Regions from separate parts of the Staphylococcus condimenti genome, predicted to be linked through region 2. Evidence: predicted binding sites of a transcription regulator. Region 2 holds the regulator's gene; each other region holds the start of a gene.
The links. Region 2 encodes CtsR, which represses protease genes until heat stress. Its sites were predicted from a motif close to ATGGTCAATAAAGGTCAAACA; they were not measured.
Positions count from the first base shown of each region.

Region 1: clpB (ATP-dependent chaperone ClpB) is a predicted target of CtsR. The motif match lies at 7,574-7,594, and genes of this name have one in related genera.
Region 3: clpP (ATP-dependent Clp endopeptidase proteolytic subunit ClpP) is a predicted target of CtsR. The motif match lies at 4,460-4,480, and genes of this name have one in related genera.

Region 1 covers NZ_CP015114.1:978,138-989,260, forward strand. Annotated here, with positions in the region: gene A4G25_RS04985 (DUF3899 domain-containing protein) at 253-627, shown strand; gene A4G25_RS04990 (MFS transporter) at 660-1,898, opposite strand; gene fabF (beta-ketoacyl-ACP synthase II) at 2,154-3,398, opposite strand; gene A4G25_RS05000 (beta-ketoacyl-ACP synthase III) at 3,410-4,351, opposite strand; gene A4G25_RS05005 (YjzD family protein) at 4,613-4,816, shown strand; gene clpB (ATP-dependent chaperone ClpB) at 4,917-7,526, opposite strand; gene A4G25_RS05015 (acyltransferase family protein) at 7,725-9,563, opposite strand; gene A4G25_RS05020 (metal-sulfur cluster assembly factor) at 9,877-10,185, opposite strand; gene A4G25_RS05025 (Cof-type HAD-IIB family hydrolase) at 10,476-11,123, shown strand, end outside.
Region 2 covers NZ_CP015114.1:1,339,280-1,350,402, forward strand. Annotated here, with positions in the region: gene A4G25_RS06760 (ATP-dependent Clp protease ATP-binding subunit) at 1-1,466, opposite strand, end outside; gene A4G25_RS06765 (protein arginine kinase) at 1,478-2,482, opposite strand; gene A4G25_RS06770 (UvrB/UvrC motif-containing protein) at 2,487-2,963, opposite strand; gene A4G25_RS06775 (CtsR family transcriptional regulator) at 3,030-3,491, opposite strand; gene A4G25_RS06780 (NupC/NupG family nucleoside CNT transporter) at 3,664-4,875, shown strand; gene A4G25_RS06785 (ASCH domain-containing protein) at 5,044-5,490, shown strand; gene A4G25_RS06790 (GNAT family N-acetyltransferase) at 5,506-6,003, shown strand; gene pdxT (pyridoxal 5'-phosphate synthase glutaminase subunit PdxT) at 6,035-6,613, opposite strand; gene pdxS (pyridoxal 5'-phosphate synthase lyase subunit PdxS) at 6,615-7,502, opposite strand; gene pdxR (MocR-like pyridoxine biosynthesis transcription factor PdxR) at 7,600-8,970, shown strand; gene A4G25_RS06810 (GNAT family N-acetyltransferase) at 8,985-9,464, shown strand; gene A4G25_RS06815 (MFS transporter) at 9,701-10,867, shown strand; rRNA gene rrf (5S ribosomal RNA) at 10,983-11,097, opposite strand.
Region 3 covers NZ_CP015114.1:1,091,672-1,102,794, reverse strand. Annotated here, with positions in the region: gene A4G25_RS05600 (gluconeogenesis factor YvcK family protein) at 1-132, shown strand, start outside; gene whiA (DNA-binding protein WhiA) at 151-1,095, shown strand; gene A4G25_RS05590 (MFS transporter) at 1,146-2,321, opposite strand; gene brnQ (branched-chain amino acid transport system II carrier protein) at 2,716-4,041, opposite strand; tRNA gene A4G25_RS05580 (tRNA-Arg) at 4,308-4,379, opposite strand; gene clpP (ATP-dependent Clp endopeptidase proteolytic subunit ClpP) at 4,527-5,111, shown strand; gene A4G25_RS05565 (TIGR01777 family oxidoreductase) at 5,444-6,346, opposite strand; gene A4G25_RS05560 (DUF4887 domain-containing protein) at 6,932-7,807, shown strand; gene A4G25_RS05555 (hypothetical protein) at 7,859-8,089, opposite strand; gene A4G25_RS05550 (sugar-binding transcriptional regulator) at 8,401-9,417, shown strand; gene gap (type I glyceraldehyde-3-phosphate dehydrogenase) at 9,483-10,490, shown strand; gene A4G25_RS05540 (phosphoglycerate kinase) at 10,756-11,123, shown strand, end outside.

The DNA.
Region 1 (11,123 bases), 360 kb from region 2:
ATTCAAAATAAACATTCCTTCAAAATTTTCAGAAATATTTTAATATTATTATAGCTATAATTTGCATTCTAAATCAACACAATTTTTAGAATATTTTAATTGTTGCAACAAAATGTTCCGTAAAACATGTATAATAAACTTAGTATTAACAAGGTATTTTCTACTTTCTAACGTCAGTTTTTTATTAAAAAAATATTTATAGATATGGTTAATAGTTGGAAAAGTATATAATTTTTAATTTAGGAGAAAAATATGAACAAATATTTACAATGGTTAATTTGGGTGTTGTTTGCACCTGTTCTCAGTTTAATAATATGGGGATTCAGAACACATACTTGGTCAAATTATATAGATATTTTATTTATTGTAAGTATGATTTTGTTTATTGCAGGATTCGTAGTAATCCTAGTTCAAGATGGGATTTTTGATGCGACAAGCTATGGATTCAGACGTATCCGTTATCAAATGGGAGGAAAAAAGCATCGTAAGGCTTGGGAAGATGATGAATTTATGAACCCTAAGCAAGCAAAAAGAGACTTTTATTTAGTAGAGGCATGGGCAAAAAGAATGACAATTATCAATGCAGTTTTAATTCTTTTATGTTTATGCGCAATATTTACTTTTTAAAAACGGCAACTAGCGTCGCCGTTTTTAATTTATTATTCTTTAACTTGTTGTATCTTCGGCATTTTAAACAGCACGAGATACATTAACGCAAAACCAATTAATACAATTACACCAGTATAAACAGACATCATCCATGGTGTTAAGAATACGCCAATCACTAAACCTAATTGAGAAAGTACTTTTGCAGTAGTAAAACCTAATGAACTGATTGAACTATACACACCTCTAGCATGTTCTGGTGTTAATGCAAATCTTTCTGAGTTATAAATTGGTGAATAAATAATTTCACCAATTGTTGCAATAAATGCAAAAACTAAAATAAAAAATAAGACATTAGCTGATGTGATCATGACATAACCAAAAGTATAACAGAAAATTCCAATCACAAATATTACCTTCTTCGAAAAACTTTCAACCAAACGATTTATATAAAAGGTTAAGAACGCAACTGTGATCGTATTTACAATCATAATTAACGTGAAAATACGTACCCCATCAATTCTAATTCCTAAAAATGATACCGGATCAAATGTTTTTTGGAGACGTACAATGACATATGTATCTAAGCTGGCTTCTGCCATGAATACAAAACTGAATGCGAGCATCAAAATGATATAGGGTTTGTCTTTAAAAGCTTGTACATAGCCATGCAGAAACTTTTTAACTACAGAGTCCAACGAATCATGATTCGCAAATTTTTGTTGTACATCATAAATGAATACAAACACATACCAACTAATTAAATTTGCAGCGAGAAACAAACCAAATAGTAAATGACGATGTTCAGCATACAATGCTGCACCTATCAACATACCGATTGCCATAGCAATATTGTTCATCCAGTAGAAGAAACGGTAAATAAAGTCACGACGTTGAGCTTGAATAGCATCCATAATCGCTGCTTCTAAAATGGGCATTTCAAATGAATTGGTTATGGAAAAAACGAAGAACGTTATACAAAATAATACCAATCCAATACCATGCATATTTACAGTAATTATTAGCAACACTAAACACACTGTATAAATCCCGTGGACAAAACTGATTACTTTTTTACGTTCAAAGTGATCAGAAACATAGCCGCCGATAAATGATACTATAAATCCGATGATAACAGTTGCCATCAAGAAAATACCTGCAAAAACAGCATTAATCATAGTGGTTAGATATAAAGCGATAAAAGGTAAAATCGCAGAACTTGAAAGTGTAAGCAAAAAATCACACAGCATTCTTGCTTTTAATGTTCTAGAAAGTTGATTCAATTGATGCATCGATTTCACCCACCTTTGTTTATGCATTTAGTTTTTTTGATTTAATGCGTTAAATCATTAATTAAAAAGAACATTATTTTTTAATAGTTTATTTCATTATACACATTTAATGCTAATATGGTGTATTCATTTCAGTTTATGATTTTAAAATCTTTATTTCTGTTTTGAATAAAAAGAAAAAAAGCATTTGAAACGATTAAAATAACCGCTTCAAATGCTTATCATTTCTTTATGTCTTAATAGACTATTTTGCCGCTAGTCTTCAAATTTTTTAAATACTAATACAGCATTGTGTCCGCCAAATCCAAGACTATTACTCATCGCATAAGTAATATCTAAATCTTGAGCTTCGTTTGGTACAAAATCTAAATCACATTCTGGATCCGGAGTTACTGCATGAATTGTCGGCGCAACTTTGCTATCACGAATTGATAACGCTGAAAAGATTGCTTCTAAACCGCCTGTTGCCCCTAATAAGTGACCTGTCATTGATTTAGTTGAGCTGACTTTTAAGTTATTTGCTGCATCTCCAAATGTATTTTTAATTGCAAGCACTTCGTTTAAATCACCTACTGGTGTACTAGTACCATGTGCATTTAAATATTGTACATCTGATGGTTGGATGCCTGCATCATCCATAGCTGCTTGCATTGCACGTGAACCACCTTCACCCTCTGGAGCTGGCGCAGTAATATGGTATGCATCACCTGTTGAACCATAACCTACGATTTCTGCATAGATTTCAGCACCGCGTGCTTGTGCTGATTCTAATGATTCAATCACTAAAACACCTGCACCTTCACCCATTACAAAGCCGTCTCGGCCTTCTTGGAATGGACGACAAGCTGTTTCTTTATCATCATTAGTAGAAAGCGCTCTGCTGGCACTGAAACCTGCAATAGCCATATGTGTAATTGGCGCTTCACTACCGCCAGTAACCATAGCATCTGCATCGCCACGTTGAATGATTTTAAAAGCTTCACCAATTGAGTTAGTACCTGTTGCACAAGCTGTAACAGTAGAACCATTCGGGCCTTTTGCACCTAAATCGATAGAAACTTGTCCAGTAGCCATATCAGGAATCAACATTGGTACAAAGAATGGGCTGACACGACGAGGACCGCGATTAAGCAATTGGCTATGTGCAACTTCGAATGTTTCCATTCCACCGATACCTGAACCAATCCATACACCGATTCTATCTGCATTCGCATCGTTGATTTCTAACTTAGCATCTTTAACCGCTTCACGTGCAGCAACGACTGCATATTGTGTAAAACGATCCATACGACGCGCTTCTTTTTTCTCAATATAGTCTTCAATATTAAAATCTTTTAATTCTCCGCCTAAATGAACATTGTAATCAGATGTATCGATGCGTGTAATTTCATCAATACCATTAACACCGTTCAAGGCATTTTCCCATGAAGTTTTCGCATCATTACCTAGTGGAGATAATGCGCCTAGTCCTGTAATTACAACGCGTTGCTCTTTGCTCATACTTTATCCTCCTATTTTCCCCATCTTAGTGTAATTGCGCCCCAAGTCAGGCCGCCGCCGAATCCAACTAGAACCAAGACGTCGTCATCTTTGATTCTGCCGTTTTCAAGTTCTTGGCCGATACTTAACGGAATAGAAGCCGCCGAAGTATTACCATATTTATTCACTGAAACGCTCATTTTTTCTTTAGGGATTCCTAAACGTTCTCGAGCTGATTCCATAATTCTGATATTCGCTTGGTGTGGAACAAACATATCAACATCGTCAGCAGTAATACCAGCCTTATCAACAACATTACGTGAAGCTTCTCCCATAATTCGTACTGCAAATTTAAACACTTCACGACCATTCATAAAGATTTTGCCATTTTCAGGGTTTAAATATAAATATTTGCCGCCGCTGCCGTCAGAACCCATTTCATAACTCATAATACCGCGTCCTTCTGAAACTTCTCCGATGACTGCTGCTCCAGCTCCGTCACCAAAAAGAATTGCAGTCGAACGATCTGTCATATCTGTAATTTTAGATAATTTATCTACACCAACGACTAAAATGTTTTGGTAATCGCCTGATGCAATGTACTGCTTAGCAGTAATTAATGAATACATAAATCCAGAACAAGCAGCAAGTTGATCCATTGTTGCTACTTTACCTAATCCTAGTCGTTCTTGAAGCATATTTGCTACAGTTGGAAATGGAAAATCACCTGTTGAAGTCGCAACGATGACCATATCTATATCTTCAGGTTTTATACCTGCATCTTTAATTGCTTTTATGCTAGCTTCATATGCAAGATCTGATGTTTCTTGGTCTTCTCCTGCCCATCTGCGTTCTTTAATTCCTGTCATTTTAGAAATCCATTCATCCGAAGTTTCTAAAAAAGTTTCAAAATAGGCATTGTCTACTACTTTTTCCGGAACATAAGTTCCGAAACCTTTAATACCCACGTCCATGGTTCTACACCTTCTTAAAAATATTTTTAATACCAGGTATTAATTTATCATATTTTTCTTTTTAAACACAAGCGCTTTAACTATCATCTGTTATGGAATTACTCATACTATTATAATATTTGAAGTTCCGTATCACAATTATTGTGATGTCAAAACCCGATTTTAATAAGGTAAAACTTTGATATTTTACTTCCATCACTATACAAAGCTATTGTTCTAATTTATAATTAAAATAAAGATAATTCTATGGAGGCACTACAGATGAGATACATTATGGTACTATTCTGGTCAGTATTGTTGCTTGAAATGGTAAACTTCGTATTAAATAGTTTAGCAGGTGGCGGCAAATTGAATTTTATTATCCCAATTTTATTTGCGGTTATCTTCACAATTGTAGTTGCAATTTTAGATGTGCTTATGAAGCCGGTTAAAAATTCAACTTCAGCGGAAGACAGCAAACAATAACATATCGACATTAAATCCGGTATTTAATACTGGATTTTTTATTTTACAAAAAATGCTGGAATCTCTTAGTTTTCTCGAGATTCCAGCATTTTGTTCTATCTTAATTTAATTGTGCTTCTTCTACTTTGAAGTTCAATTCATTATCGCCTAAATCAACTTTAACAGTTGTACCTTCTGGTAATGATTCTTTAATCATCATACGTGCTAATGGTGTTTCAATTTGACGTTGAACAAAACGTTTAAGCGGTCTTGCACCAAATTGAGGTTCGTAAGCTTCCTCACCCAACCATTTTTTCGCTGCCTCTGACACTTCAATAGAAATACGTTGATCAAGCAAACGAATATTAAGTTCTGTAAGAATTTTTTCTACAATCATACTCATATCATTAACAGATAATGGGCGGAAGAGAACAATATCATCCATACGGTTCAAAATTTCAGGTTTAAAGTATTGGTTTAAGCTTGTCATTACTGCAGATTCTGTAGTTTCAGAAATAACACCTGTTTCTTTTACTTGTTCAAGTAAAATTTGAGAGCCGATATTGCTTGTCATAATAATAATTGTGTTTTTGAAGTCAACATTACGTCCTTTAGAATCAGTTAAATGTCCTTCATCTAAAATTTGAAGCAATACGTTGAAGACATCTGAATGAGCTTTTTCAACTTCATCTAACAAGATAACTGAATATGGATTACGTCTCACAGCTTCAGTTAATTGTCCACCTTCATCATGACCTACATAGCCAGGAGGAGCTCCAATTAATCTTGAAACGGAATGTTTTTCCATATATTCACTCATATCGATTCGAATCATGTGTTTTTCTGAATCAAATAAAGAAGAAGCTAAAGCTTTAGCTAATTCTGTTTTACCTACCCCTGTAGGACCTAGGAATAAGAAACTGCCTATTGGACGATTAGGATCTTTAATACCTGCTCTGGCTCTAATAACTGCATCTGCGACTAAATCCACAGCTCTGTCTTGACCTACAACACGTTCATGCAAGATATCATTTAAGTGTAATAATTTGTCACGTTCACTTTCTACTAATTTAGTAACTGGAATACCTGTCCATTGACTGACAATATCCCCAATTTCTTCATCTGTAACAATTTCACGGATGATTCTTTCATGATCTTCGCTTTGTTCATCTTGGAAAGCATCTTCTAAATCACGCAATTCTTTTTCTAATTTCGGTATTTTACCATGTTGTAATTCAGCTGCTTTTTCCAAATCATAATTATTTTCCGCATCTTCTAAAGCTTTGCGGCTTTCATCCAATTCTGCTCGTTTTTCTTGCAGTTTTGAGATTTTTTCTTTTTCTTGTTCTACGCGAGATTGCAATGCTGATTGTTTTTCTTTCTCATTTGAAAGTTCTTCTTGCAACTCTTTTAAACGTTGTTGACTGACATTATCAGATTCATGTTTTAATGCGTTTTCTTCAATTTCTAATTGCATAACTCGACGATTGACTTGATCAAGTTCTGTCGGATTAGATCCCATTTCAGTACGGATAGTAGCACAAGCTTGGTCTACTAAATCAATTGCTTTATCCGGTAAGAAGCGATCTGTAATATAGCGATCAGATAATTCCGCTGCTGCTACTAAAGCACGGTCTTGAATTCTCACACCATGATATACTTCATAACGTTCTTTCAAACCACGTAAAATTGAAATTGTATCTTCTACATCCGGTTCAGAAACGCCTACTTTTTGGAAACGACGTTCTAACGCAGAATCTTTTTCAATATATTCACGATATTCATTCAAAGTTGTAGCACCGATACAATGCAGTTCACCTCTAGCAAGCATCGGTTTCAACATATTACCGGCATCCATGGCGCCGTCTGTTTTACCTGCTCCAACTAGCATATGCAATTCATCAATAAATAATATGATTCTGCCGTCTGAATCTTTGATTTCTTTCAATACAGCTTTTAATCGTTCTTCAAATTCACCGCGATATTTCGCGCCAGCTACTAAAGCACTTAAATCTAATTCAAAAATCGTTTTATCTAATAAAGACTCAGGCACATCTTTTTTAACAATTCGTTGTGCTAAGCCTTCAACAATTGCAGTTTTACCTACACCAGGTTCCCCTATTAATACAGGGTTATTTTTAGTTTTACGGCTCAAAATTCGTATTGTGTTACGAATTTCTTCATCACGTCCAATAACAGGATCCATGTTGCCTTGACGGACTTCTTCAACTAAATCACGTCCGTATTTTTCTAGAGCTTCATAATTTGCTTCAGGATTTTGTGATGTCACGTGATTTCCTCCTCTGACTTTCTTAATAATTTCTTTGATTACTTCATCCTTATTGCCTACAAATTGCTGAGTTATTTCATTTGTTTCAATCGCAGCAAGTAAAAGATGTTCCATAGAGACGAATTCATCATCATACGTTTCCATTATTTTTTCAGCTTGGTTAAAAAGTGTATTCGTATTATTACCAATATATTGTCCATATTGTATATTATCGCCTTTGACTGTTGCATAATGATTTAGTTTTTCTTCATATGCTTCAGAAAGTGCTACTATATCTATATTAGCGCGTTCAAGTACACTTTTAAAAAGACTATTTTCACTATTTAAAGCAGCAATCAAAACTGCTTCTGCTTCTACATTTTGCTGTTCGTGCTGTTTTGCGATTTCAATTGCACCTTGCAATGATTCTTGAACAGCATATGTCATTTTATTTGCATCCAATTTATTCACCTCTGTCGATTCAGTATACTGAGCCAAGAACCTTCTTGACTTTGACTTACTTTGACCTTAATAATAGTATAAGCTATATTCTAAGATTTTTTCAACTTATTACCCTCTTTGAATTCAAAAAAATTTAAAAAAGAAATGGGGCTGGAAAAAATAATGTTCCAGCTCCATTCCTACACTTACTTTACTATTTTATTTATCTTTTTTTAATCCCATTGTTTTAATAATTTCATCAGATAATGCTTTAACTCCTGAATATTCTAAATGAATACCATCAGGTGCAAAGTATTCACTGTGTCCTGCTGATCGGCTGTACCAATCTACTAATTTTACATTTTTATGTTTAGCTGCTGCTTCTTTCATCAAGTCATTCACGTGTTTTTCGTAATCACGTGGCACACGTGTATTTACAAGATATACATCCGCATCGCCAAATGATTTGATAACTGAATCAAGTTGATTTTTATCAAAATCACCATTTGTACCAAGTTCAATAATGACCTTGTCGCCTTTTTTATTGTAATGGCTATATTGCGAATCAATTAATGGCTTCGCTTGATACATATTTCGTCCTACTTTACCGTCGATAACAGAACGCGGCACACTTTCTTTAAAGTATTCACCAATATCTACCATGACGGAGTCACCGATTAATAACGGTTGCACATCATCATATACATCTGTACTTTCTTCCGGTTCTTCACCGCCGCCATTTCCTAGGAAATCCATTTTTCCATAAGGAATAGGTCTTACTACATATTTATCAATACTATTCGTATCAAACTGCGTCGCTTTTTCTCCTACAGTATCTTTACCGTATTTATCAAAAAGTCCAGCTAAAATAAGTACAAATGGAATTAATATAAGAAGCATTAAAACCCAACGGACAATGTTGCTTTTAGACCAATTACTAATAGATAGCGCTTTGAAGCCTTTTTTACGGAAAGGTGTTTCTACATATCGATATGAGAACTCTGCCATAGCAACTGTCAGTACTAAATCAATCAAGTAGACATAAATAGGAATTTGTCCTGCTACGAAATATCGATGTGTAAAAATAATAACTGGAAAGTGCCACAAATATAAACTGTATGAACGTTTACCTAAATAAACGAATACAGGATTACCCATAAATCGAGCCAACAATCCGGATGGATGTACGATACTTGCAATCAAGAATAAAGTAATTCCTGAAATCAAGTAAAAGCCACCATTATAAATCCAATAGCTTTGGTCATCTACATATATAAAGAGACAAACCAAAATCGCAAGCGATATCACACCAACAATATCTACCAGTGAACGAACTGCAAAAGGCGGATCTTTTTTCAATCTGTTCGGCGGCCATAAGAATGCTAATATAACACCTAGCAACAGTGTTTGCAGTCTTGTGTCAGTACCGAAATACACACGTGAAAAGTTCATTCCAGGGTGTGTTAACAATACCATCACCAACAATGAAATTAGAGAAATCACCCAAAATATCAGTGTGATTTGTTTCGGCTTTTTAATTTTATTCAATAATAAAATAAGAACTAGTGGGAAAAATAAATAAAATTGTTCCTCAATTGCGAGTGACCATAAATGTTTTAATGGTTCAAATGAGAATTGATCAAAGTAGTTTACGTCTTTTGCAATGTACCACCAGTTTGAAACATAAAAGAGTGCTGCAAAAGCATCATGTTTCACTCTTATAATTTCTTCTCTCTGCAAAATCAGAGTGACAATGGTGACGATACTGACCACAAATACCATGGCTGGTATTAAACGTTTAATACGTCTCGTCCAGAATTTTTTTAAATCAATACTTCCATTTTTCTTATACTCTATTAACAACAAACTTGTGATTAAATAACCAGAAATAACAAAAAATGTATCAACACCTAAGAAACCGCCTGCAAGCCATTGTTTATTCAAATGATAAATAATAATTCCTAGAACCGCAATCGCTCTTAACCCATCGAGTCCAGGCATGTAATTCATCTTCTTAGGCGAGTTATTGTTACTTGAACTGCGCTTCAAATTATTCATGCACTTACCTTTCTTTCCATCTTTAATTTCCGTTAACATGTGCTATGTATCTATTTAATAGGCACGTTTGCGTCATAATTACCACTTGTAATATTAATGTAATAATCTTGCAATATCAAGTCATTATATGCGATTTGAGTTAATTTTAAATCTTACAAAACCGTACATTATTTAAATTTGACTATTTTGTGATAGTTTTATTTTAAATAACAAAAGAGAAACGACACGCATTGCATTAAACTGTTTTAAAGTTTAACGTTAAGCAATGTATCGTTTCTCTTTCTAAAGTGATAACATTATTTTTAAATGTAAATTAGCTCACGCCTAAAGCAATTTTCGCATAGCGTGACATCATATCTTTATTCCATGGTGGATTCCATACAATATTAACTTCTGTTTCTTGGATTTCAGGAATCTCAGCAAGAACCATTTTGATTTGTTCAATAATTTGCGGTCCAAGCGGACAACCCATTGAAGTTAAAGTCATTTCAACTTTACATAAACCATCATCATCAAGATCTACTTTATATATTAAACCCAAATTAACGACATCTATGCCTAGCTCAGGGTCAATTACATTTTCTAATGCACCAAGAATATTATCTTTTAATGCTTCCTCCATTTCGCTCACCTCTCTAAGCAATAATTATTAATCTTAATATATCAAATATCCGACAAAACTCCAATAAAATGCTATTATTAGAATACACTGGATAAGGTGTTAAATAATAATATCTCTTCAAATGACAAGATATTATTAACTATAGACATCAATGTTTTGTTTATCACTATAAAGGCTAGAACGATAACTTGAAGAAAAGCATCATACTTTCTTTAGGCGTTCAGCCTATTTTAAAATTTGCAGTACATGCATTATTTAACGAATCCTCTCAGCATTAAGGAGATAATTTTATGGAACCATATTTAATTTGTTTAGATTTAGATGGGACATTATTGAATGATGAAAAAGAAATTTCACCTTATACTTTGAAAGTTTTAGAAAAACTTAAAGAACAAGGTCACTATATTATGATAGCAACAGGCAGACCTTTCCGTGCGAGTAAGCTATACTATGAACAATTAAACCTAAATACACCTATTGTTAATTTCAATGGTGCATTTGTACATAATCCAACTGATTCAGATGCACCTGTGACTCACGAAACACTCGATCCAGACTTAGCAGCAAGCATTATTGAATCTCTTCAAAAAATGCAGGTGAAAAATATTATTGCTGAAGTCAAAGACCATGTATATATTGATAACTTCGATCAACATCTTTTTGATGGATTCTCTATGGGCAATCCTAAAATTGAAACTGGCGATATTGTGAATCAGTTAAAAGAACCTCCGACTTCAATTCTAATTGAAGCAGATGAAGTAATGATTCCTCGTGTTAAACAAATGCTGTCTCGTTTCTACGCTGAAAGTATAGAGCACAGACGTTGGGGTGCACCATTCCCAGTTATTGAAATTGTTAAAAGGGGCATCAGTAAAGCACGTGGTATAGATAGTGTGAAAGATAAATTAGGTGTTGATCGCAATCATATTATCGCTTTT
Region 2 (11,123 bases):
GTTAATGGAATACCAGTCCATCCAGCAATCACTTCAGCGATATCATTTTCACTTAGTGTTGTGTTAGAACCGCCCTGTGCATTTTTCCATTCGTTTTTAGCGTCTTCATATTGTTTTTCTAATTTAGTTTGTTTATCACGAAGGTTGGCAGCATTTTCGAATTCTTGAGAATGTACAGCTGCATCTTTTTCGTTTTTAACTTTTTCAATTTCTTGTTCGATTTCTTTCAAGTTTGTTGGTGTTGTATGACTTTTTAGTCTTACTTTTGAACTTGCTTCATCGATTAAGTCGATAGCTTTGTCTGGTAAGAAACGATCTGAAACATAGCGGTCACTTAAACGTGCTGCTGCTTCGACTGCTTCATCAGAGATGTTGATGCGGTGATGTGCTTCATAACGATCACGTAAACCTTTTAAGATAGCAACTGTATCTTCAACAGTTGGTTCATCTACTTGAACAGGTTGGAAACGACGTTCTAACGCTGCATCTTTTTCAATGTGTTTACGATATTCATTTAATGTTGTTGCACCGATTGCTTGCAATTCACCACGTGCAAGTGCTGGTTTCAAGATATTAGATGCATCAATTGCACCTTCTGCGCCACCTGCACCAATTAATGTGTGCAATTCATCGATGAATAAGATAACGTCGCCTGCTTGATGAATTTCTTCCATTACTTTTTTAAGTCTTTCTTCAAATTCACCGCGGTATTTTGTACCAGCAACGACTGTACCCATGTCTAATGACATTACACGTTTATTTTTCAATGTTTCAGGTACTTCGTTATTTACAATTGCTTGTGCTAAGCCTTCTGCAATTGCTGTTTTACCAACACCAGGTTCACCAATTAACACTGGGTTATTTTTTGTACGACGACTTAAAACTTCAATGACGCGTGTAATTTCTGCATCACGGCCGACAACTGGGTCTAATGTGCCGTCTTTTGCGATAGCTGTTAAGTCGCGTGCTAAACCGTCTAATGTCGGTGTATTATTTGATTTTGTTGCTTGCGCATTTTTGTTGCTCATTTCAGGGCTGCCAAGTGCTTTCACTACTTGTGCGCGTGCTTTTGTAATATTTAAATCCAAGTTTGCAAACACGCGTGCTGCTACGCCTTCATTTTCGCGGATTAAACCAAGCAAGATATGCTCTGTTCCGACGAAATTATGATGAAGTTTACGTGCTTCATCCATTGAAAGTTCGATAACTTTCTTAGCTCTTGGCGTATAGTGCAATGTGCCGACTTGTTCTTGACCTTGTCCAATTAATTTTTCTACTTCTGCTACTACAAGATCTTCTGTAATACCGAAACTTTCTAATACTTTTGCAGCAATTCCTTCTGGTTCTTTCATTAAACCAAGAAGTAAGTGTTCAGTTCCGATATTTGAATGATTCAAACGAATCGCTTCTTCTTGTGCATGTGCTAATACACGTTGTGCACGTTCTGTAAGTCTGCCGAATAACATAGCAAAACCTCCTAATTTATATGTTCTCTAATTACATTCGCTCTTTGTTCATTTATCGATATTTCATCTGTTTCATTTATTAAAAATGGAGATTGTATCGCCACCATCATTTCATTAAAATTGAAATCTGATAGTTCAATATACCCTAAATCTATTCCTAATTTCACTTCACTTAACCGCATTGCCGCTTCTTCAAGTGACATTAAGCGACCATAGCGCAATAACCCTAAAGAACGGTAGATACGGTCTTCCATTTCAACCGAGCTGTGTTGATGCAATTGTTTTCTGACGTTCAGCTCTTCGGTAATAATTTGTTGTACAATCTCTATCAATGTTTCTATAATTTGTTCTTCTGTTCTTCCCAACGTCAATTGGTTCGAAACTTGGAATACATGACCATAGACTTGTGATCCTTCACCATATATACCTCTAATTGTAAATCCGAATCGATTAATAGTCTGTGCGATTCGATTCATACGTTTAGTAATTGAAAGCCCTGGCAAATGCAACATCACACTAGCACGCATTCCTGTACCAATATTCGTTGGACACGTTGTAAGATAACCGAGTGTTTCATCAAAGCTGATACTGAGTTTCCGATCTAGTTCATCATCTACTTCTGAAGCTTTTTCAAATAAAGATGCAAGATTCATATCTGTACTCATTGCTTGAATTCTAATATGATCTTCTTCATTTACCATTATGCTTAATGATTCATCTTCATTCAACAATACTGCTGAAGCAGGTTGCTTAATCAACTCAGAGCTGATTAAATGTTTAGCCACCAATTTGAGCTTATCTGTTTGTTCCATATCGCTCAGTTGCAATGTCTGCATATCAGGCAAAGCATCTTGTACTTCATTAATAACTTTTTGTCCTTCAATATCAGAAGTAAACATTAAGGGGTGCACATGATTATCCAAGTTTCTTGCGAGCCGAATACGTGAAGACATGACTACTGGTGTTTCTTCGCCATGTTCCATCCCTTCACTCATATACATTGAATGTTCATTCATGATGCTATCCCTCACTTTCTTCTTGAAGTGCTTTAATTTCATCACGAACCACAGCAGCTTCTTCAAACAATTGTTTATCTACTAATTGTTGCAAATATTTATTTTTAGATTCAATCAATTTCTTTAGTGCAATTTTGTGTGTAGAGGAAGCAGGCGTTTTACCGACATGTTCAAACTGTCCGCCCTGCACACGTCTCACAATATCCACAATATCCTCTTTAAAAGTAGTGTAACATTGCGCACATCCGAACTTTCCTTTATAAGCAATATCTTTAATTGTCATATGACAATTCGGACAGCGCTTTTCTTCTCTTACATTCAGCTCTTCTAAATGGATACCGTGTTTAGACGCTAAGTGCTGTAATATTTGTTTAATTACAAATGAACCTTCCATGTCTTCTTGATTGTTTTCCCAAGAAGGTTCTTCTTGGTGTTCTGCTTTTATAGGTTCAACACGTTCGGGATGTGCTTCCTTTAACATCCCATCATACTTTTCGGACGTTTGTGCATCTAATTTATCGTCAGGCATGTGCAGCCTCCTTGTCTATTAATAGTAATTAATGACCGGCAATAGCTGTTTCAATATATTAGCGCGGACAATGTCTCTTGCCGCAACATCCATTCTAAGTGTGTCTCTATCAACTACGGCTAGTATCATCTTAGCTTCACGAATTGTAATATATTGATTATCAAGCAAGCCTTCAATCACATAATGTGCTTGTTGTTGAGAAATAGAATCTCCAATAATTTGCAAGAGATGGTCAATATAACCTTTTGTATCTTTTGTTTCAACTTTGGTGATTCGTATATAACCACCGCCGCCACGTTTACTTTCTATTTCATAACCGTGTTCATTGGTGAATCTTGTCTTAATCACATAATTAAGCTGAGAAGGTACACAGTCAAAGCGTTGAGCAATATTTGCTCTTTGAATCTCAACAACATCTTTATTTGATTCCTCAAATAAATGTTTAATGTATTGTTCTATGATGTCGGACATATTATGCATGGATATCACCCCTTTTTTGACCTTCTTTGACTATATTATATGACCAACTTTGACCTTTTTCAACCAATATGTTTATAAAAAATTTGATTTTCTTGAAAAATTAGGATGTTACTTACTACCATTTTAATGTATGATATGGTATGAAAATAAAAATAAAGGGTGAAGAAAAAACATGCATATCATTATTGCTTTAATAGGCATTATCTTCTTTTTAGCACTTGCATTTGTTTTTAGCTCAGATAAGAAAAATGTCAAATGGAAATATGTCGGCATTTTACTTGTAATCCAGTTCATCTTCGCATTCCTGCTTTTAAAAACAAATGTGGGAATTACAGTTATTGGCGGAATTGCAAATGGATTCTCTTATCTGTTAGCTAAAGCAGCTGATGGAGTGAATTTCGTATTCGGAGGATTTAAATATGTTGATCCTAAGAATCCGCCGTTCTTCTTCAGTGTATTATTACCGATTGTATTTATCTCAGCAATTATCGGGATTTTACAATATACAAAAATCTTACCGTGGATTATTAATGTTTTAGGATTTTTAATTTCAAAAATCAACGGCATGGGACGATTAGAATCATATAACGCAGTTGCTGCGGCTATTTTAGGACAATCTGAAGTGTTTATCTCATTAAAAAAACAACTTCCTTACATACCTAAGCAACGTTTATATACACTTACAGCTTCAGCAATGTCTACAGTATCCGCTTCTATTGTCGGTGCTTACTTCACATTGCTTGAACCTAAGTATGTCGTAACAGCTATCGTATTAAACTTATTTGGCGGTTTTATTATCGCTTCGATTATCAATCCATATACTGTGGATGAAAAAGACGACAAATTATTAGTGGAAGAAACTGAAAACAAACAATCCTTCTTTGAAATGTTGGGAGAATATATCTTAGATGGATTTAAAGTTGCAGTTATTGTAGGCGCGATGTTGATTGGTTATATCGCAATCATCGCCTTATTAAACGGTATTGTCAGCGGAATCTTCACGATGGTTTCTGGCGGACACATTAAATGGGACTTCCAAACATTAATCGGCTTCGTATTCGCACCATTTGCATTCTTAACAGGTGTACCTTGGGATGATGCAGTAAGATCTGGTTCATTAATGGCAACTAAATTATTATCAAATGAATTCGTAGCTATGCAAGGTCTAGGAAAAATGCACGGATTATCAGAACGTGCTGTTGGTATTACTTCAGTATTCTTAGTATCATTTGCGAACTTCAGTTCAATCGGTATTATTTCAGGTGCAATCAAATCATTAAATAATGAAAAAGGTGACGTTGTTGCACGTTTCGGACTTAAATTATTATTCGGTGCAACATTAGTATCATTCATTTCTGCTGCTATTGCAGGTTTCTTCATGTAAGTACAAGCAGCTTATAAGATGGCTTCCTCATTTAAGGGAGTCATCTTTTTTATTATCCATTGCAAATAATTAAACAGTACCTGCATAAAGACATATCCCATATTGAATTGCTTTCCATCATTATATAATGTAAAATCTCACTAACATAGTAGAGAAAGGAACAACCAAATGGCTATTGAAGAATACTGGAAAGCATTTGTATCACACTACCCTGAGTATCAAAATAAACCTTATACAGCATGGCAATTTGGAGTAGATCCAAGTCATCTTGCAGATTTAGTAAAACGTGGTATTAAAACTGCGACAACAAGCGGTTTAGCTTTTTACACAGCAGAGCAAGAACACTTACCAAAAGTTGGCGATTTGAGCATCGTTCTAGATGCACAAGACAATCCTATCTGTATTATTAAAAATACCAATGTATATCAAGTACCCTTCTCTGAAGTATCAGAAATGCATGCTTATAAGGAAGGTGAAGGAGATCGTACATTAAGCTACTGGAGAACAGTTCATACGGACTTTTTCGAGAAAGAATTCAACTCAATCAACCAATCTTTTTCTGAAGAAGAAACAATGGTCTGTGAAGAATTCGAATGTATATACGTTTTAAATTAAAATCGAGGTGATTTAATGGACTTAAATCAGATTCAAATCAATAAGTTTCAAGAATCAGATACACAAACCGTCGTGGATCTTATTATTCATACACTTAGAACGACCAACATCAAAGATGAACCTGCAGAAGACATTGAGAGTTACGTTAAAGATATTACACCAGAGAGCATCCAATACAAAGCTGAAAACTTCAATTTCTATGTTTTCAAATTCAATAATGAACTGATTGCGACAGGTGCAATCGGTCCTTATTATGGAAGCAAAACTGAATCTTGTTTTTTCTCCATCTTCGTCTCACCAGATTATCAAAAACATGGTGTCGGTACATTAATTATGGATACATTAGAAGATGATTACTATTATCATCGTGCTGAGCGTTTAGAAATCCCCGCTTCTATCACTGGTGTTAATTTCTATCGTAAACGCGGCTATGACTATAAGAATGGTATTAAAGAGCCTGACAATGAAGGTTTGATTTTTCTAGAAAAGTTTAAAAAAGCGAGCACTCTATAAAAAAGAGTCCTCGCTTTTTATTATCTGCAGATTAAACTGCAGCATGTTTATGTTCTGCGACAATATGATTAATGAAATATTGTGTCACTCGGTAGTCGTCTGTTAATTCAGGATGGAAAGAAACACCTAAATAGTTGCCTTCTCTCACCGCTACAATTTTATCATCTACAGTACTTAAGATTTCCACATTATCACTATTTACTTTTTCGATATGCGGTGCTCTGATAAAGACTGCTTCAATATCATCTGCAATACCTTTAATATCTAATTCTGCTTCAAAGCTGTCAACTTGGCGGCCGAATGAATTACGTTCAACTGTAATGTCTAATTTTTGTAAATAACCCTCTTCGCCTACGATATCTTGGGCTAATACAATCAAACCTGCACAAGTCCCGAACATTGGCAAATCAGAATTAACCAATGCTTCTTTAAAGCCATATAAGTTCATCAAACGACGTAATGTCGTTGATTCGCCCCCAGGCAAAATTAGACCGTCAATTTCTTCTAATTGTTCAACACGTTTTACACTGACACCTTCATGTCCGCTCAATTCAATATGGCGCAAGTGTTCTCTCACTGCGCCTTGCAAAGCGAGTACGCCGATTTTCATCTTACCAGCCACGCTCTTGCATACGTTCTTCTAGAGATAATTGGTTAACATCTAATCCTCTCATCGCTTCGCCTAATTCTTGAGCAAGTTTACCGATTAATTCATAATCTGTGTAGTGTGTTGGTGCTTGAACAATTGCTTTCGCAAATTTTTCTGGGTCATCAGATTTAAAGATACCTGAACCTACGAATACTCCGTCTGCACCTAATTGCATCATTAATGCAGCATCTTGAGGTGTTGCAACACCGCCAGCTGCAAAGTTAACAACAGGTAAACGTCCGTTATCTTTAATTGATTTCAATACTTCGTATGGTGCACCGATTTCTTTAGCAAATGTCATAATTTCATCGTCTGGCATTACAGTTAATTTCGCAACTTCTGAGTTAACTTGACGCATATGACGAACTGCTTCTACGATATTACCTGTTCCAGGTTCCCCTTTTGTACGCAACATCGCAGCACCTTCGCCAATACGACGTGCAGCTTCGCCTAAATTGCGGCATCCGCATACGAATGGTACAGTATAATCGCTTTTTAATAAATGATATTCTTCATCTGCTGGAGTTAATACTTCAGACTCATCGATATAGTCAACACCCATCGCTTCAAGTACTCGTGCTTCAGTAATATGACCGATACGGCATTTTGCCATAACTGGAATTGAAACAGCATCCATTACTTCTTGAACGATTTTAGGATTACAAGCACGTGCCACGCCACCAGCTGCTCTGATATCAGAAGGCACGCGTTCTAAAGCCATAACAGCTACTGCTCCTGCTTCTTCTGCAATTTTAGCTTGTTCTGCATTAACAACGTCCATGATAACGCCGCCTTTTTGCATTTCAGCCATTCTACGTTTTACTCGATCTGAACCTACTTGTTTAGACATACTAAATACCCCTTTTCTAATTGATTAAATTCAGTTTAAAGGATAAACTGATAGTGTTAAAGAGTCAATTTCAATAAAAAATAGGAGGTCAGTTTAAATGCCGCAACCTTTATATATGCAGCTTTACCAAACATTAAAGGAACAAATTATCGAAGGTCAATATAAATCTGGGGACCGCTTTCCTTCTAAACGCCGTCTCGCTGAACACCATTCACTCAGCAACACAACCATTGAACATGCTTATCAGTATTTACTTGACGAAGGTTATATATATTCTAAACCGCGTTCAGGTTATTATGTGTCAGATATCGAATCGCTCCCTATCGTAACAAAAGAGACTTCTTCTTCATTTCCAGAAAATAAAAAAAATAGAGACCATCAAGCACGTTATCAATTTGATCTGGCCCGTATTGATACAGAACACTTCCCTTGGCAGCAATTTCGTAAATATTCTAGAGATGTATTTGATAAATCATTACCAGATATACTGCAACCTGGTGCACAACAAGGTGAATATAAATTACGCCAAGCTATAGCGCATTACTTATTTAATAGCAGAGGTGTTAATTGCCACCCAGATCAAATTATTATTGGTTCTTCTACAGAACAATTGATTAACCAAGTGACTGATATATTGACAGAGCGTTCTTATATCATCGAATATCCAAGTTATCCTCCAATTAAGCAAGTATTAGATAAAAAAGGATTGAATTATAAAAGAGTTCCTGTTAAGAAAAATGGTATCGATATGCAAAAAGTTCAAAAATCTAATCATCAAGTGGTTTATGTAACGCCCTCGCATCAGTTTCCTACTGGTTACATCATGAATTTAAAAACCAGAACTCAACTTATCAACTGGGCGCAGCAACACTCAGAACGTTATATTATCGAAGATGATTACGATTCAGAATTCCGTTATTTCAGTAAACCTATTCCAGCTCTGCAAAGTTTGGATACGACTGGAAAGGTTATTTATATAAGTACATTTTCAAAATCACTTTTCCCAAGTTGCCGTATTGCTTTTATGGTTTTACCTCAAAATCTAATGCAGCGTTATCACGACTTACCAGATAAAGAAGGCACCACTGTCCCAGCACCAATGCAGTATATGGTTGCTGAATTTATGGAAAATGGTTCTTTTGAAAGACATCTGAATAAAATGCGTAAAGTCTACCGGTATAAACTGACGTATATTATAGATGCATTAACACCTTATAAAGACCAGATTCTAATTGAAGGCGCAACGACAGGCATGCATTTTACGATTACAATGCAAAACGGCTTAACTTTAAATGAAGTATTAGATCGGGCTAAGTCTAATCATGTAAAATTGACGCCCTTAAATAAATATATGAAGAAAAATAGCCAAAATAAAGATATTCCTAAATTTATTATTGGTTTTGGCGGTATTAAAGATGAAGCACTGAAATCGCACACTGAGGCTTTAATCAAAACACTTATAATTTAGAGGTGAAATAATTAATGTCTACAATTACACTTGAACCTTATCATTCTAAATATGACACTGAAATCAAAAATTTAACCATTGCAGATAAAGACAGCGACTATGCATTGACACCTTTAAACGCAGTGAAAGATTTAGCAGACACAGAAGATCCTGTCCTCATTTTCTCAAATGACAAAGTAGCAGGGTTTCTTCGTTTGAATTTTAATAATGAACGTTTTGGTCTTACTGATAACGAACACTCAGTGTTAGTAAAATCTTTTTCAGTTACTGAACAAATGCAAGGTAATAAGATTGCACAAAAAGCGTTGCTTCAACTTCCAAATTACATTCGTTGTCACTATTCTAGTATCAATGAAATCATGCTTTCAGTTAATTTCAAAAACTCAAAAGCAATTTATGTTTATGAAAAATGCGGATTTAAGGACACGAAACGTGTAATTGGAGGTCCCTCAGGTGATCAACATGTAATGTCGCTCAAAATCCAACCAACTTAATTCGAAATTAAAACTAAATTAATTAATTTTCTAATTTCAAGAGGTATATACAATAAATGATTCAATTCAGAGGACTACTGTCACGCCTTTGAATTGAATTTTTTAAAAGTATTTTAAGTAATTATTTGGATTAATTGATTATACTTGTAATTAAATTAAATGCAGTGAAAGCATTGACTCTAGATTTAATATTTAATATACTTTTCCTCATGTTTGCAAAATTTGGAGGTGTTTTTATGAAGAAGTACCCTATCGCTATATGGATGCTGGCAATCGGGGCATTCGCAATAGGCATGACAGAATTTGTAATCATGGGCTTGCTTCCTAATATTGCACGAGATTTTCATGTTTCTGTGAGTCAAGCAGGACAGTTAATCACGGGTTATGCATTAGGTGTTGCAATTGGCGGTCCTATTCTTGTTATGCTTACAATCAAGTTAAACAGAAAATATCTATTAATACTCTTAATGATTATTTTTATGATAGGCAACATTGCTGCATCATTAAGTCCAACTTATGGTTTTATGATGACAAGCAGAATCATCACCTCACTCGCACATGGTTCTTTCTTTGGAATCGGATCAATATTGGCTGCTAGCATGGTTCAACCAGCTTATAGAGCTAGCGCTATGGCATTGATGTTCTTAGGACTATCTTTAAGTAATATCCTAGGTGTTCCATTCGGTACATTAGTTGGTCAAAACTTTGGATGGTCTATGACATTTGTTATTATCGCAATTATCGGCGGTCTTGCTTTAATCGGTATCATTATTTTTGTTCCTAATAAAAAAGAAACAAATAAATCTTCAGTAATGAATGAATTAAAGATTTTAAAAGAAAAGCAATTATGGCTTACTTTAGCTATAACACTATTTGGCTTCAGCAGTGTGTTCGCTTATTTCACTTATATTTCTTCTATATTAGTAGATGTTTCGCATATCAAAGAAAATTTGATTTCTTATATGTTGATTATCTTTGGAATCGGCGTAACATTAGGTAATGTAATCGGTGGTAAATTAGCTGACTGGAATTTAAATAAAGCACTTAAAATAATCTTTACAACATTTATTATTTATTTTGTATTGCTTTATTTCATACAAATGAACGGCATACTAATGGTAGGCGGTATCTTTTTATTCGGCGTAATTGGGTTCAGTATGAGTCCATCACTGCAATTCAAAAGTACACTTATTTCACAAGATGCACCTACATTAGCTAGTACTTTAAATCAATCAGCATTTAACCTTGGAAATGCCTTAGGTGCATTCGTAGGCGGAATAGTCGTAACAAATTTACCATTAGCCTCTTTAAGTTTAGTGGCGCCATTACTCACACTCATCGGTCTTATCTTTTTACTGATTTCAATCTATGTAGATAAAAGAAATAAAACAGTATATAACTAAAAATAAGCATCAGAACTATCATAACTAAATGAAATGGTTCTGATGCTTATTTTTTATTCTTAACTTCATATAGTAAAAAGGACAAAAAAAAGAGACCCTTACGGGTCTCGCGCTTGCCTGGCAACGTCCTACTCTTGCGGAACGTAAGTCCGACTACCATCGGCGCTAAAGAGCTTAACTTCTGTGTTCGGCATGGGAACAGGTGTGACCTCTTTGCCATTGTCACCAGACAATAGAATGATTATACATTCAAAAC
Region 3 (11,123 bases), 250 kb from region 2:
AAAAATTTAGTACATATCTCTGATAAAAATCGTGTCCGTCATAATACGGCAATACTTGCGAACATGATTTATGATTTAGCATTAGATCTTACAAGCACAATACCGTTTAAGCCTAAAAAAAGAAAAAAGTAAAGAAGGGAATGGCGCAGCATGAGCTTTGCATCAGACATGAAAAATGAATTAACGAGAATAGATGTCGATGAAAAAAATGCGCGAGCTGAATTAAGCGCCTTAATCCGTATGAATGGTGCACTCAGTTTGTCGAATCAGCAATTTGTGATTAATGTACAAACTGAAAATGCTACAACTGCAAGACGTATCTATTCTTTAATCAAAAAAGTTTTCAATATTGAAGTAGAAATACTTGTCAGAAAGAAAATGAAATTGAAGAAGAATAATATTTATATCTGTCGAACTAAAGTGAAATCCAGAGAAATTTTAGATGAGTTGGGGATATTAAAAGACGGCGTTTTTACACATGCGATTGATCCTGAAATGATTCAAGATGATGATATGAAACGCAGTTACCTCAGAGGTGCTTTTTTAGCAGGAGGTTCAGTCAACAACCCAGAAACTTCATCTTATCATTTAGAGATTTTTTCTTTGTATGAAAACCATTCAGAAGGTTTAGCAGAGTTAATGAATGAATATGAATTGAATGCTAAACATCTTGAACGTAAGAAAGGCAGTATTGTTTATTTAAAAGAAGCTGAAAAAATTTCAGATTTCCTCAGTTTGATCGGCGGATATCAAGCGATGCTGAAATTTGAAGATGTCCGTATTGTACGGGATATGCGTAATTCAGTAAATCGTTTGGTGAATTGCGAAACAGCGAATTTGAATAAAACAGTCAGTGCAGCAATGCGCCAAGTTGAAAGTATACAACTCATCGATCAAGAAATCGGGATAGAAAACTTGCCTGACCGTTTGAAAGAAATTGCTAAATTACGTGTAGAAAATCAAGATGTTTCATTAAAAGAACTTGGTGAAATGGTTTCAACGGGCACCATTTCAAAGTCAGGTGTCAATCATCGTTTGCGTAAGTTGAATGAACTTGCAGATAAAATTCGAAGCGGTGAACATATCGATATGTAAAAAAAGGTTATTCCCATTTTGCGGGAATAACCTTTTTAATAAATCAAATATTATTCAGTGATTTGTGCTTTTGGAATAAAGAATGCGATTGCCAAACCGATAAAGTTAACAATCGATAGGGCTGCAAACATGAGTGAATATGAAGGTAATTCTAATAATCTCAATGATAACACTGGTGCAATGGCTGTACCGATGAACAACATAAATGTATTAATAGAAAGATAGAATCCTTTATCTTTATCAGTTAACAAACCGATTTGAGAAATAACTGAAGGAATCGCAAAGGCGATACCTGCGATAAAGATTACGCTGAATGTTGTAATGATAATGACATTATGTGAAATGCCCATTAATATAATTGAAATACCACTCGTGAGCAGTGCAATCAACAATACTTTTTTAACACCGATAAAATCACTTACACGTCCTGCAGCAAGTGCAAGTACCATACCAATTAAACCGAATAATTTAACAGTAGAAATCATAGTTAAGTCTGCATTGATAGTTTTTGAAGTTAAAAATTCATTTAAAATAGTATACATTGAAACGAATGACGTAAGGATAGTAAGTGATACGAAAAAGCATAATACAATGCCTTTATTATCAAAAATATGTCTCATGTTTTTGAAGAATATCGAGAATTTTGTATCTGGAATATGATATGGACTTTTTGGGATTGCACGTAAAATCCAAAATGCTAATAAAATATAAACAATAGTTAAGATAAAGTAAACAATGCGCCAACTCATATGTGCAGCAATAATGTCACTCAAGTTTTGTCCAATGACCCCAGATAACATGAAACTTGTACTGATAAAACTAATTGCAGTTACACGTTTGTTGATAGGGAACACTTCTGTTACATAAGTGAGTGAAACGGGTGAGAAACTCGCTGCAGCCATGCCTTGAATGACTCTGACAATTAATAGCAAGATAAAGTTATGAATAAAACCAATCGCAAAAGTTGTTAATGTCAACACACATAACCCAACGAGGATTACTTTTTTCTTGCCGAATTTATCAGAAATAATACCGTAGAACATACAGCTGACTGAATATGAAATAGAAAATACAACACCGATCAATGTGGTTGCACTTTCACTTAAATGAAGTTCTTTACCAATAACAGGCATTAATGGAATAGCAGAATACAAACTGCACATGACGGCAATACCTGTAATAAAGAAGACAGTTGTGATTAAGTTGTAATTAAACTTTTGCTCCATTACAAACCTACCTTTCAATAAATTTTTAGAGAATACTTCTTGAAAAATTTAAAATCTGAAGTTTTTTACATAAAGAAATAGGGACAAATGAATCTAACACGTCCCTTTACCTATACGAACTGTTTAAAAAGATTAAATCTCTTTTTAGCTGGTCCGTTAAAAAACTGCCAACAAAGGGGTGATTGTTGAGCAGTGTTACCTTTAAAATGCAATATTAATTTTAACACATCAGATTTAAATTAAAACGGGTTTGCTCAATATAAAAATATTGTGAAAAATTAGGAAAGTAAAGAGAAATAGTATTATTTTGATGTTATTTATAGACATAAGAAAACCGATGGAATTCATTTGTTTCCATCGGTTTTCTGCTTGTTCATTCTCTATATACATGTTTTTATGCTTTTTGTTTATCGATTTGATTAGAGTGAACGGTATTTTTGTTTCTGATAAAGTCGATAATAATACCGATAATTGTTAATGCTAAAAATGAATATAACCATGCCAAGCCTTGTTCTGATAAAGGCAATGCTTGATACAAATGGTTCAATGGCTTAATTAATTTAAAAGTATTTAATATTTCAAGAACTGAAATAAGTAACGTTGAAATTGTCGGTAGGATATAAGCGATTTTCAAACGTGTCGGTATTACAATTGCGACTAATGAAATTAATACAAGTACGATAGAGATCGGATAGATAAAAGTTAGAAGCGGTACAGCAATTTGTAAAATCATATTTAGTCCTAACGTTGAAATTAAAAATCCAACTAAAGAGAAGACTAAAACATAAGTCTTATATGGAATTTTAGGGAATTTTTTCATTCCGAATGCTGAACTTGCATTGACGAGCCCGATACAAGTTGTTAAACACGCTAAAATCACAATAACACCAAATAAAATATTACCGAATGCACCAAATAATCTAACTGAATTATATGTTAGGATACTTGCGCCATTTTCAAATCCTGGTTTACTTGTAGTGATGCCGAGATAAGCAAGTGAAAAGTATATGATTGTTAGCAGAACAGCTGAGATTAAGCCGGCTAAGATTACATTTTTAACAATTCTCTTACTGTCAGAAATACCTGCTAATTTAAAACTTTGTACAATAACAACTGAGAAGGCAAGAGCTGCAACTAAATCCATAGTATAATACCCCTCTAAAATTCCAGATACTAATGGTGCTTCTGCATATTTACCTTGGGGTTCGCCAACTTTGCCTTCTGGATGAATAATAGCTGCGATACAAAGTGCTCCGATTACGAGTAAGAGAGCGGGTGTTAAAACCTTCCCTAAGTTATCTACCATTCTATTTGGATATAAAGCAATTAAACCAACTACAATAAAGAATATAAGTGAAAATCCAACCAGTGTCCAAGTATTGTGGAAAGGTAAAATTGATTTAGCTCCAATTTCGTATGCGACATTGGCCGCACGTGGAATACCATATAGTGCTCCGATAGATAAATATATACAAACCGCAAAAATAAATCCGAATTTTGGATGGACCCTATTGCCTATAAATTCAACACCGCCATCATAATAAGCGATAACGATAACAGTTATGTATGGTAATAAAATACCGGTTACTGCAAATCCTGTCATACCTGCCCACATATTGCTTTGTGCGGTATAACCTAACATTGGTGGAAATATCAAGTTGCCGGCTCCAAAAAATAATGAGAACAGCATTAAACCTGATACTAAAATTACTTTTTTCATTTGAACCTCCCAAAAAATCAAAAAAACGTTATTTACAAAAATTTCTGAATATTAACTAAGTTGATATCTTTCAAACATATAGACTTTAACATAATTCTAATTATTAGAAAAGATTAAATTGAACTTAGTTAATTAAAAGAGTTAAATAAAGCTAAAAAGTGTAAATTGATATAGAGAGCCGCATGCTTTTGCTATGTAAACATGGATAGTAAGTGATATGAGCATAAAAAAAGCTTATAACCCTAAAAAGTTATAAGCTTAAAAAGCCCCCTCGAAGGGAATCGAACCCCTATTGTAAGAACCGGAATCTTATGTGTTATCCATTACACTACGAGGGGTAAATGATAACAGACAATTAATAGTGTACCTTTAACCACCAATAGGGTCAATATGGATTATAGAAACAAAGTGAGTATTATTTTTGACCATTTTTGACTTTTAGGTTAAAATATAGTTAATTCATAAAAGTACAAGGAGGAAATGTAATGAATTTAATTCCTACAGTAATAGAAACAACTAACCGCGGTGAACGCGCTTATGACATTTATTCAAGATTATTAAAAGACCGTATTATCATGTTAGGTTCAGCAATTGACGATAACGTAGCAAACTCAATCGTATCACAATTGTTATTCTTACAAGCACAAGATGCTGAGAAAGACATTTATTTATATATTAATTCACCAGGAGGCAGTGTAACTGCTGGATTTGCAATTTATGATACAATCCAACACATTAAACCAGATGTACAAACAATCTGCATCGGTATGGCTGCGTCAATGGGATCATTCTTATTAGCAGCAGGTGCAAAAGGTAAACGCTTTGCTTTACCAAATGCTGAAGTAATGATTCACCAACCACTTGGCGGCGCTCAAGGTCAAGCAACTGAAATCGAAATTGCTGCAACTCATATCCTAAAAACACGTGCTAAATTAAATAAAATTTTAGCAGAACGTACTGGTCAATCAATTGAACAAATTGAAAAAGATACAGATCGTGATAATTTCTTAACAGCTGATGAAGCTAAAGAATACGGTTTGATTGATGAAGTAATGCAACCTGAAAAATAAGTTGAACAAATAAGAAAAAGTTCCGGAATTCAATTTCCGGAACTTTTTTTATTTTTGACTACGGCCTTTGACATATTTTATTAAGACGCTTACTAGCAAAATAATACCTATTAATAAATATAGAAGTGCGATAAAAAGAGAGGGCATCTGTGTTGTCATTGCAAAACTTCCGATACAAATTAATAGCACGCTTGCTAATATAAGTAAAATCTGAGATGACTTATTAATCATATCCAAAAAACACCTTCGTTCTAATTACACTATTGATAACTTCTATCAGATTTTCTTAAAACAAAAAAATGAATGTGAATAGGTTAATATTATACAATAAATTACTCTCGAACTAAATTATCAAGTGCTGCTTTTAAGTTTGGAAAAGCAAAATTAAAACCGTGTGCCTGCAATCGGTTTGGAATTGCTTTTTGTGTATCTAAAATAATAGTGGCACGTTGTCCCAAAACAAGGCGAAGTATCAAACTTGGTACCCATGTTTCATGAGGCTTGTGCATTTCTCGAGCTAAAGTATAACCGAATAAATTTTGACGCTCAGATACAGGGGCTGTGAGGTTGAAAACACCTTCAGCTTGCGAGTCATTAATAAGATATAATATCGCTCTTGTTAAATCAGTAATGTGTATCCATGAATACCATTGGAAACCAGTTCCTAATTTACCGCCAAAGTAAAATTTATACGGGAGTTTCATAGTCGGTAATGCGCCGCCTTCATCTGAAAGAATCATTCCAAAGCGACCAATTATAACGCGAGTTCCTAATTTTTCAAATTGATGTGCTAATCGTTCCCATTGATATGTGACATCAGATAAAAAGTCATGAGGGTCACATTTAGAAAGTTCTGTATAAGTACGGTGGAAATCAGGACGATAGTAACCAACTGCACTAGCGTTAAATAATACAGAAGGATGAGTGCCTTTGTGCTTAAATAATTCAAAAAGAGCTTGAGTAGAACGGATACGACTTAACATAAGTTCTCGTTTATATTCATCAGTCCAACGATTATTTAACGAAGCCCCGGCAAGGTTTATGACGATATCGATATGATTAGGTACTTTTTCTTCCCAACCTTCTTTTTCCCAATTGACATAAGTGATTTTATCATCCAAGTTATGGCGATCTTGGCGTGTTAAAATTGTGATATGTGAGTCTGTATCATGAATGGCATCGACAAGATGACTACCAACTAAGCCTGTTCCGCCAGTAATTAAGAATTCCTTCATTTATATCCACCTCTTCTATAGTATGGTATGTACAAATTTAAATGTTGTTAAATAATATTGATTCTAAATATTCAATGATTATTCAATTTTTAGTCATTAATATGTCATTAAAAACTTAACATAAGTATTTAAAAAACAACTGAAAAAGTTATAATGAAAGTACCTTCGAAAATTAATTAAACATCTCTTAATTAAAAACAGTATACCCCATAATATACGTGCGAAGGTGAAATTTTGACTCCCTTTAGTATTGGGCCTATGCGAGAAGCGTATAGGTCCATTATTTTTTTGTAGAGATGAACATGTGCTTATTATTATATCAATGTTTTAAAGTTTAATCATCCATACACACTGCTACGCTTATTACTATTTTCTGATGTACCTTCTAAGAGAATCTTGCTATTTGTTAAATTCTTTTAAATATCCGCATATTTCCTTTCAAAATGATGTATATATCATGGGAAAATGTTATGATTAATTAATGAAAACTATGTAAAAAATAATTCAATTGGGTAAATAAAACTAAAGTGTGAAAAGTCTCAATGTGTATTTTATTAGGAATAGAAATTGGAAAGAGGAGAGCACATGTCTAATAAAGGTCGAAATGATTTTGAAAGATCATCTAAAAACAAGATGAGCAATCTTGCAAAAATAATAAGTGCAATTATCGTTGTTATTTTATTATTCACGCTTGCCTTTGCTACTTTCTCTTTTGTGGATCATTCTAAAAAGGGCAGTGAACGATTAAGCCAAGAACAAAAGAAAGAAAAACAAGAGAAAAAAGACAAAAAAGAACGTGAAGAGAAGAAGAAAAAAGACGAAGAGAAAAAGCGTAAAGAAAAGCAACGTCAGGAAGAAGAATGGGCGAACCAGCAAGCTGCAGAACAAGAAAGACAAAATAATATAAATGCACAACGCGAACAAGCAGCAAGACAAGCGCAACAAAATCAAAATACTCAAAAACAACAAACAACAAACAATAAAGCACAACAAGAACAAGAGAAAAAACAACAAGAACAAGCACGTAAAAATCAAGAAGCTGCTAGAAAACAAGCTGAAGAACAGCAGAAGAAAAATGAACAGGTTGCAAAAGAACGTCAGCAAAAAGCAAAAGAACAAGCTGATAAAGCTATGGAACAACAAAAGCAACAAGAACAGCAAAAAGCACAAGCTGAAAAGCAGCGTCAACAACAACAAGAACAACAAAAATCAAACCAGAACCAGCAGCAAAAACAACAGCAAAATACACAAAATCAACAATCAAATAATAAACCCAGGCCAGGGCAAGGACAGCAATCAACAGTAAGAAACACACCTGGTAGTAATCAATCAAGTACACAATCATCAAGCAGTTCTAATCAAACACAACAAAAACAAGCACCTGCTAATTCAAGCAATAACTCTTCGCAAAAGCAGAGTTCAAATAACCAATCTAATAATAATCAATCATCACAACGTTGATATAACAAAAACGAGCATTCTCTTTCATCAGATAGGAGAATGCTCTGTTTTTTAATGAATTAAATTTAAAAGCCACGTAATAAAAAACGATAAGATTATAAGAATAGGCAAGCAACCGCACCCGATTGGAAAACAGCCGCCAAAAGAATAGTACTTAATACGTCTTTGATTTTCAAAATCAGATTTTTTTTGGTTAGAACGGGTAGAGTGAAAGTATGTGTCATCTTTATATCTAGGGTCGTCTGGATCAATAACTTCAGGTTGTTCATCTTTTTCAGACATAATATACCCTCCTTTGAAAGACTATTATAGTAGATATTTTAGAGCAGAGATAATCAAAAGAAAAAATATAGCTAAAAAACAAAGTTAAAAGATGATTTTTCATGCGAATAAAGGGTATAATATAATTGTTGGTAAGTATTGTGTACAATGATAGAGTAAGTTTTGTAACTTAAGCATTAAGACTTGCTTTTTAAAACAGATGATAGTATTATTGCAAATGTAAGAGATGTTATTTTTTGTCCCACCTGGGACTTAAAACGTCAAAGTGTGGTTGCATACTGACCCTTAAAGATATAGAGGAGGAAATAGTAGTGGAAGACTTGCTTAAAGTCCAACAAAAATTGATTCCTGAGCTTGTCGATAGAATGTACCGTAGATTTACAATACTCACTACTATCAAAATGCACCAACCTGTTGGAAGAAGAAGTTTGAGTGAATACATGAACTTGACTGAGCGTGTATTAAGATCAGAAACGAATACATTAAAGAAACAAGAATTGATTAAAGTCAAACCTACAGGTATGGAAATAACTGATGAAGGTGAACATTTAATTGATGAACTAGAAGCATATTTCAATATGTATTCTGATGGTTATCACTTAGCACAATTGATTAAAGAGCGTTATCAAATCAACAATGTATATGTTGTGCCAGGTAACACTGATAAAGATAGTGCAGTTAAAACAGAAATGGGTAATCAAGCAGGACAACTTTTAGAAAAAACTTTTTATAAAGATGCAATAGTATCTATAACTGGTGGATCAACAATGGCATCAGTTAGTGACTCAATGCATGTACTGCCTTTCAAAACATTTTTTGTACCTGCGAGAGGCGGCTTGGGAGAAAACATGATTTACCAAGCAAATACCATTGCAGCAAGTATGGCAGTACAAACAGGAGGCGACTACACAACATTATATGTTCCTGATAATGTCAGTGAATCTACATATGAATTGTTGATGCAAGAACCTTCTGTAATCAATACATTAGACAAAATAAAACAATCAAATATTACTGTCCACGGCATTGGTGATGCGCTGAAAATGGCGAACAGACGCCATTCACCTAAAGATGTGATTGAAATGCTTCAACATCACAATGCTGTCGGAGAAGCATTTGGTTATTACTTCGATACTAATGGCAATATAGTCCATAAAGTTAAAACGATAGGACTTCAAATGGAAGATTTAGAATCGAAGCAATATATATATGCTGTAGCCGGAGGTGCTTCGAAAGGGGAAGCGATAAAAGCTTATTTATCGATAGCTCCTAAAAACACCATTCTGATTACAGATGAAGGCGCAGCTAAGACTATCGTACAATCTTAAACAATTTTGGTTATAAAAAAGTGACTTCACTTTTTAACAATATCTTTTTAAAGGAGGCCATAATAATGGCAGTTAAAGTAGCAATTAATGGTTTTGGTAGAATCGGTCGTTTAGCATTTAGAAGAATTCAAGATGTTGAAGGTATCGATGTAGTAGCAGTAAACGACTTAACAGACGATGAAATGTTAGCACACTTATTAAAATACGATACAATGCAAGGACGTTTCACTGAAGAAGTTGAAGTTGTAGATGGCGGATTCCGCGTGAATGGTAAAGAAGTTAAATCATTCGAAGAACCAGATGCAAGCAAATTACCTTGGAAAGATTTAGACATTGATGTTGTATTAGAATGTACTGGTTTCTATACAAGTGATGAAAAAGCAAAAGCTCATATCGATGCAGGCGCTAAAAAAGTATTAATTTCAGCACCAGCTACTGGTGATGTTAAAACAATCGTTTATAACGTAAACCAAGATACTTTAGACAGCTCTGACGTAATCGTTTCAGGTGCTTCTTGTACTACAAACTCTCTTGCTCCTGTAGCACAAGTTTTAAATGATAGCTTTGGTTTAGTTGAAGGTTTCATGACTACTATCCATGCTTATACTGGTGACCAAAATACTCAAGACGGTCCACACAGAAAAGGCGACAAACGTCGTGCTCGTGCAGCAGCTGAAAACATCGTTCCAAACTCAACAGGTGCAGCTAAAGCAATTGGTAAAGTAATTCCTGAAATCGACGGAAAATTAGACGGCGGCGCTCAACGTGTTCCTGTAGCAACTGGTTCATTAACTGAATTAACAGTTGTATTAGATAAAGATGTTACAGTTGACGAAGTAAACGAAGCAATGAAACAAGCTTCTAACGAATCATTCGGTTACAACGAAGATGAAATCGTATCTTCAGACGTAGTAGGTATGACATTCGGTTCATTATTCGATGCAACTCAAACTCGTGTTATGACTGTTTCAGGCCGTCAATTAGTTAAAGTAGCAGCTTGGTACGACAACGAAATGTCTTACACTGCGCAATTAGTACGTACTTTAGAATATCTTATTAAAGACGTAAAATAATTTGATAATAAGATCTGAATTTGACAAGCTGTAAATGTGCTGTTGAATTGTTATGATCAGCTTTTGAGTAAGCGGAGAGGCACATACGCTTCTCCGCTTATTTTAAATTTTCATAAGCTGCAGTGAAAATTAGCAAGTAGTTTATTTCTAAACGAAAAAACTTTTAAGTACTTTAGATGTTTTTTCTGCAATAATAACGACTATATGCTAATCTCAATCTATAGACATTAAAGAATCATGCTTTCATTCAAAGGAGGAAGTTTAGATGGCTAAAAAACATGTATCTGATTTAGACTTAAAAGGTAAAGTTGTATTAGAACGCGCTGATTTCAACGTACCTTTAAAAGATGGAAAAATTACTAATGACAACCGTATTGTTCAAGCTTTACCAACGATTGAATATATCCTTGAACAAGGAGGAAGACTTGTTCTTTTCTCACATTTAGGAAAAGTCAAAGAAGAAAGTGATAAAGAAAAATTAACACTTCGCCCAGTTGCTGAACGTTTAAGCGAAAAGCTAGGTAAAGATGTTAACTTTATCCCACATACTCGTGGTGAAGTTTTAGAAAAAGCAATCGCAGAATTAAAAGATGGAGAAGTACTTTTAGTAGAAAATACACGCTTTGAAGATTT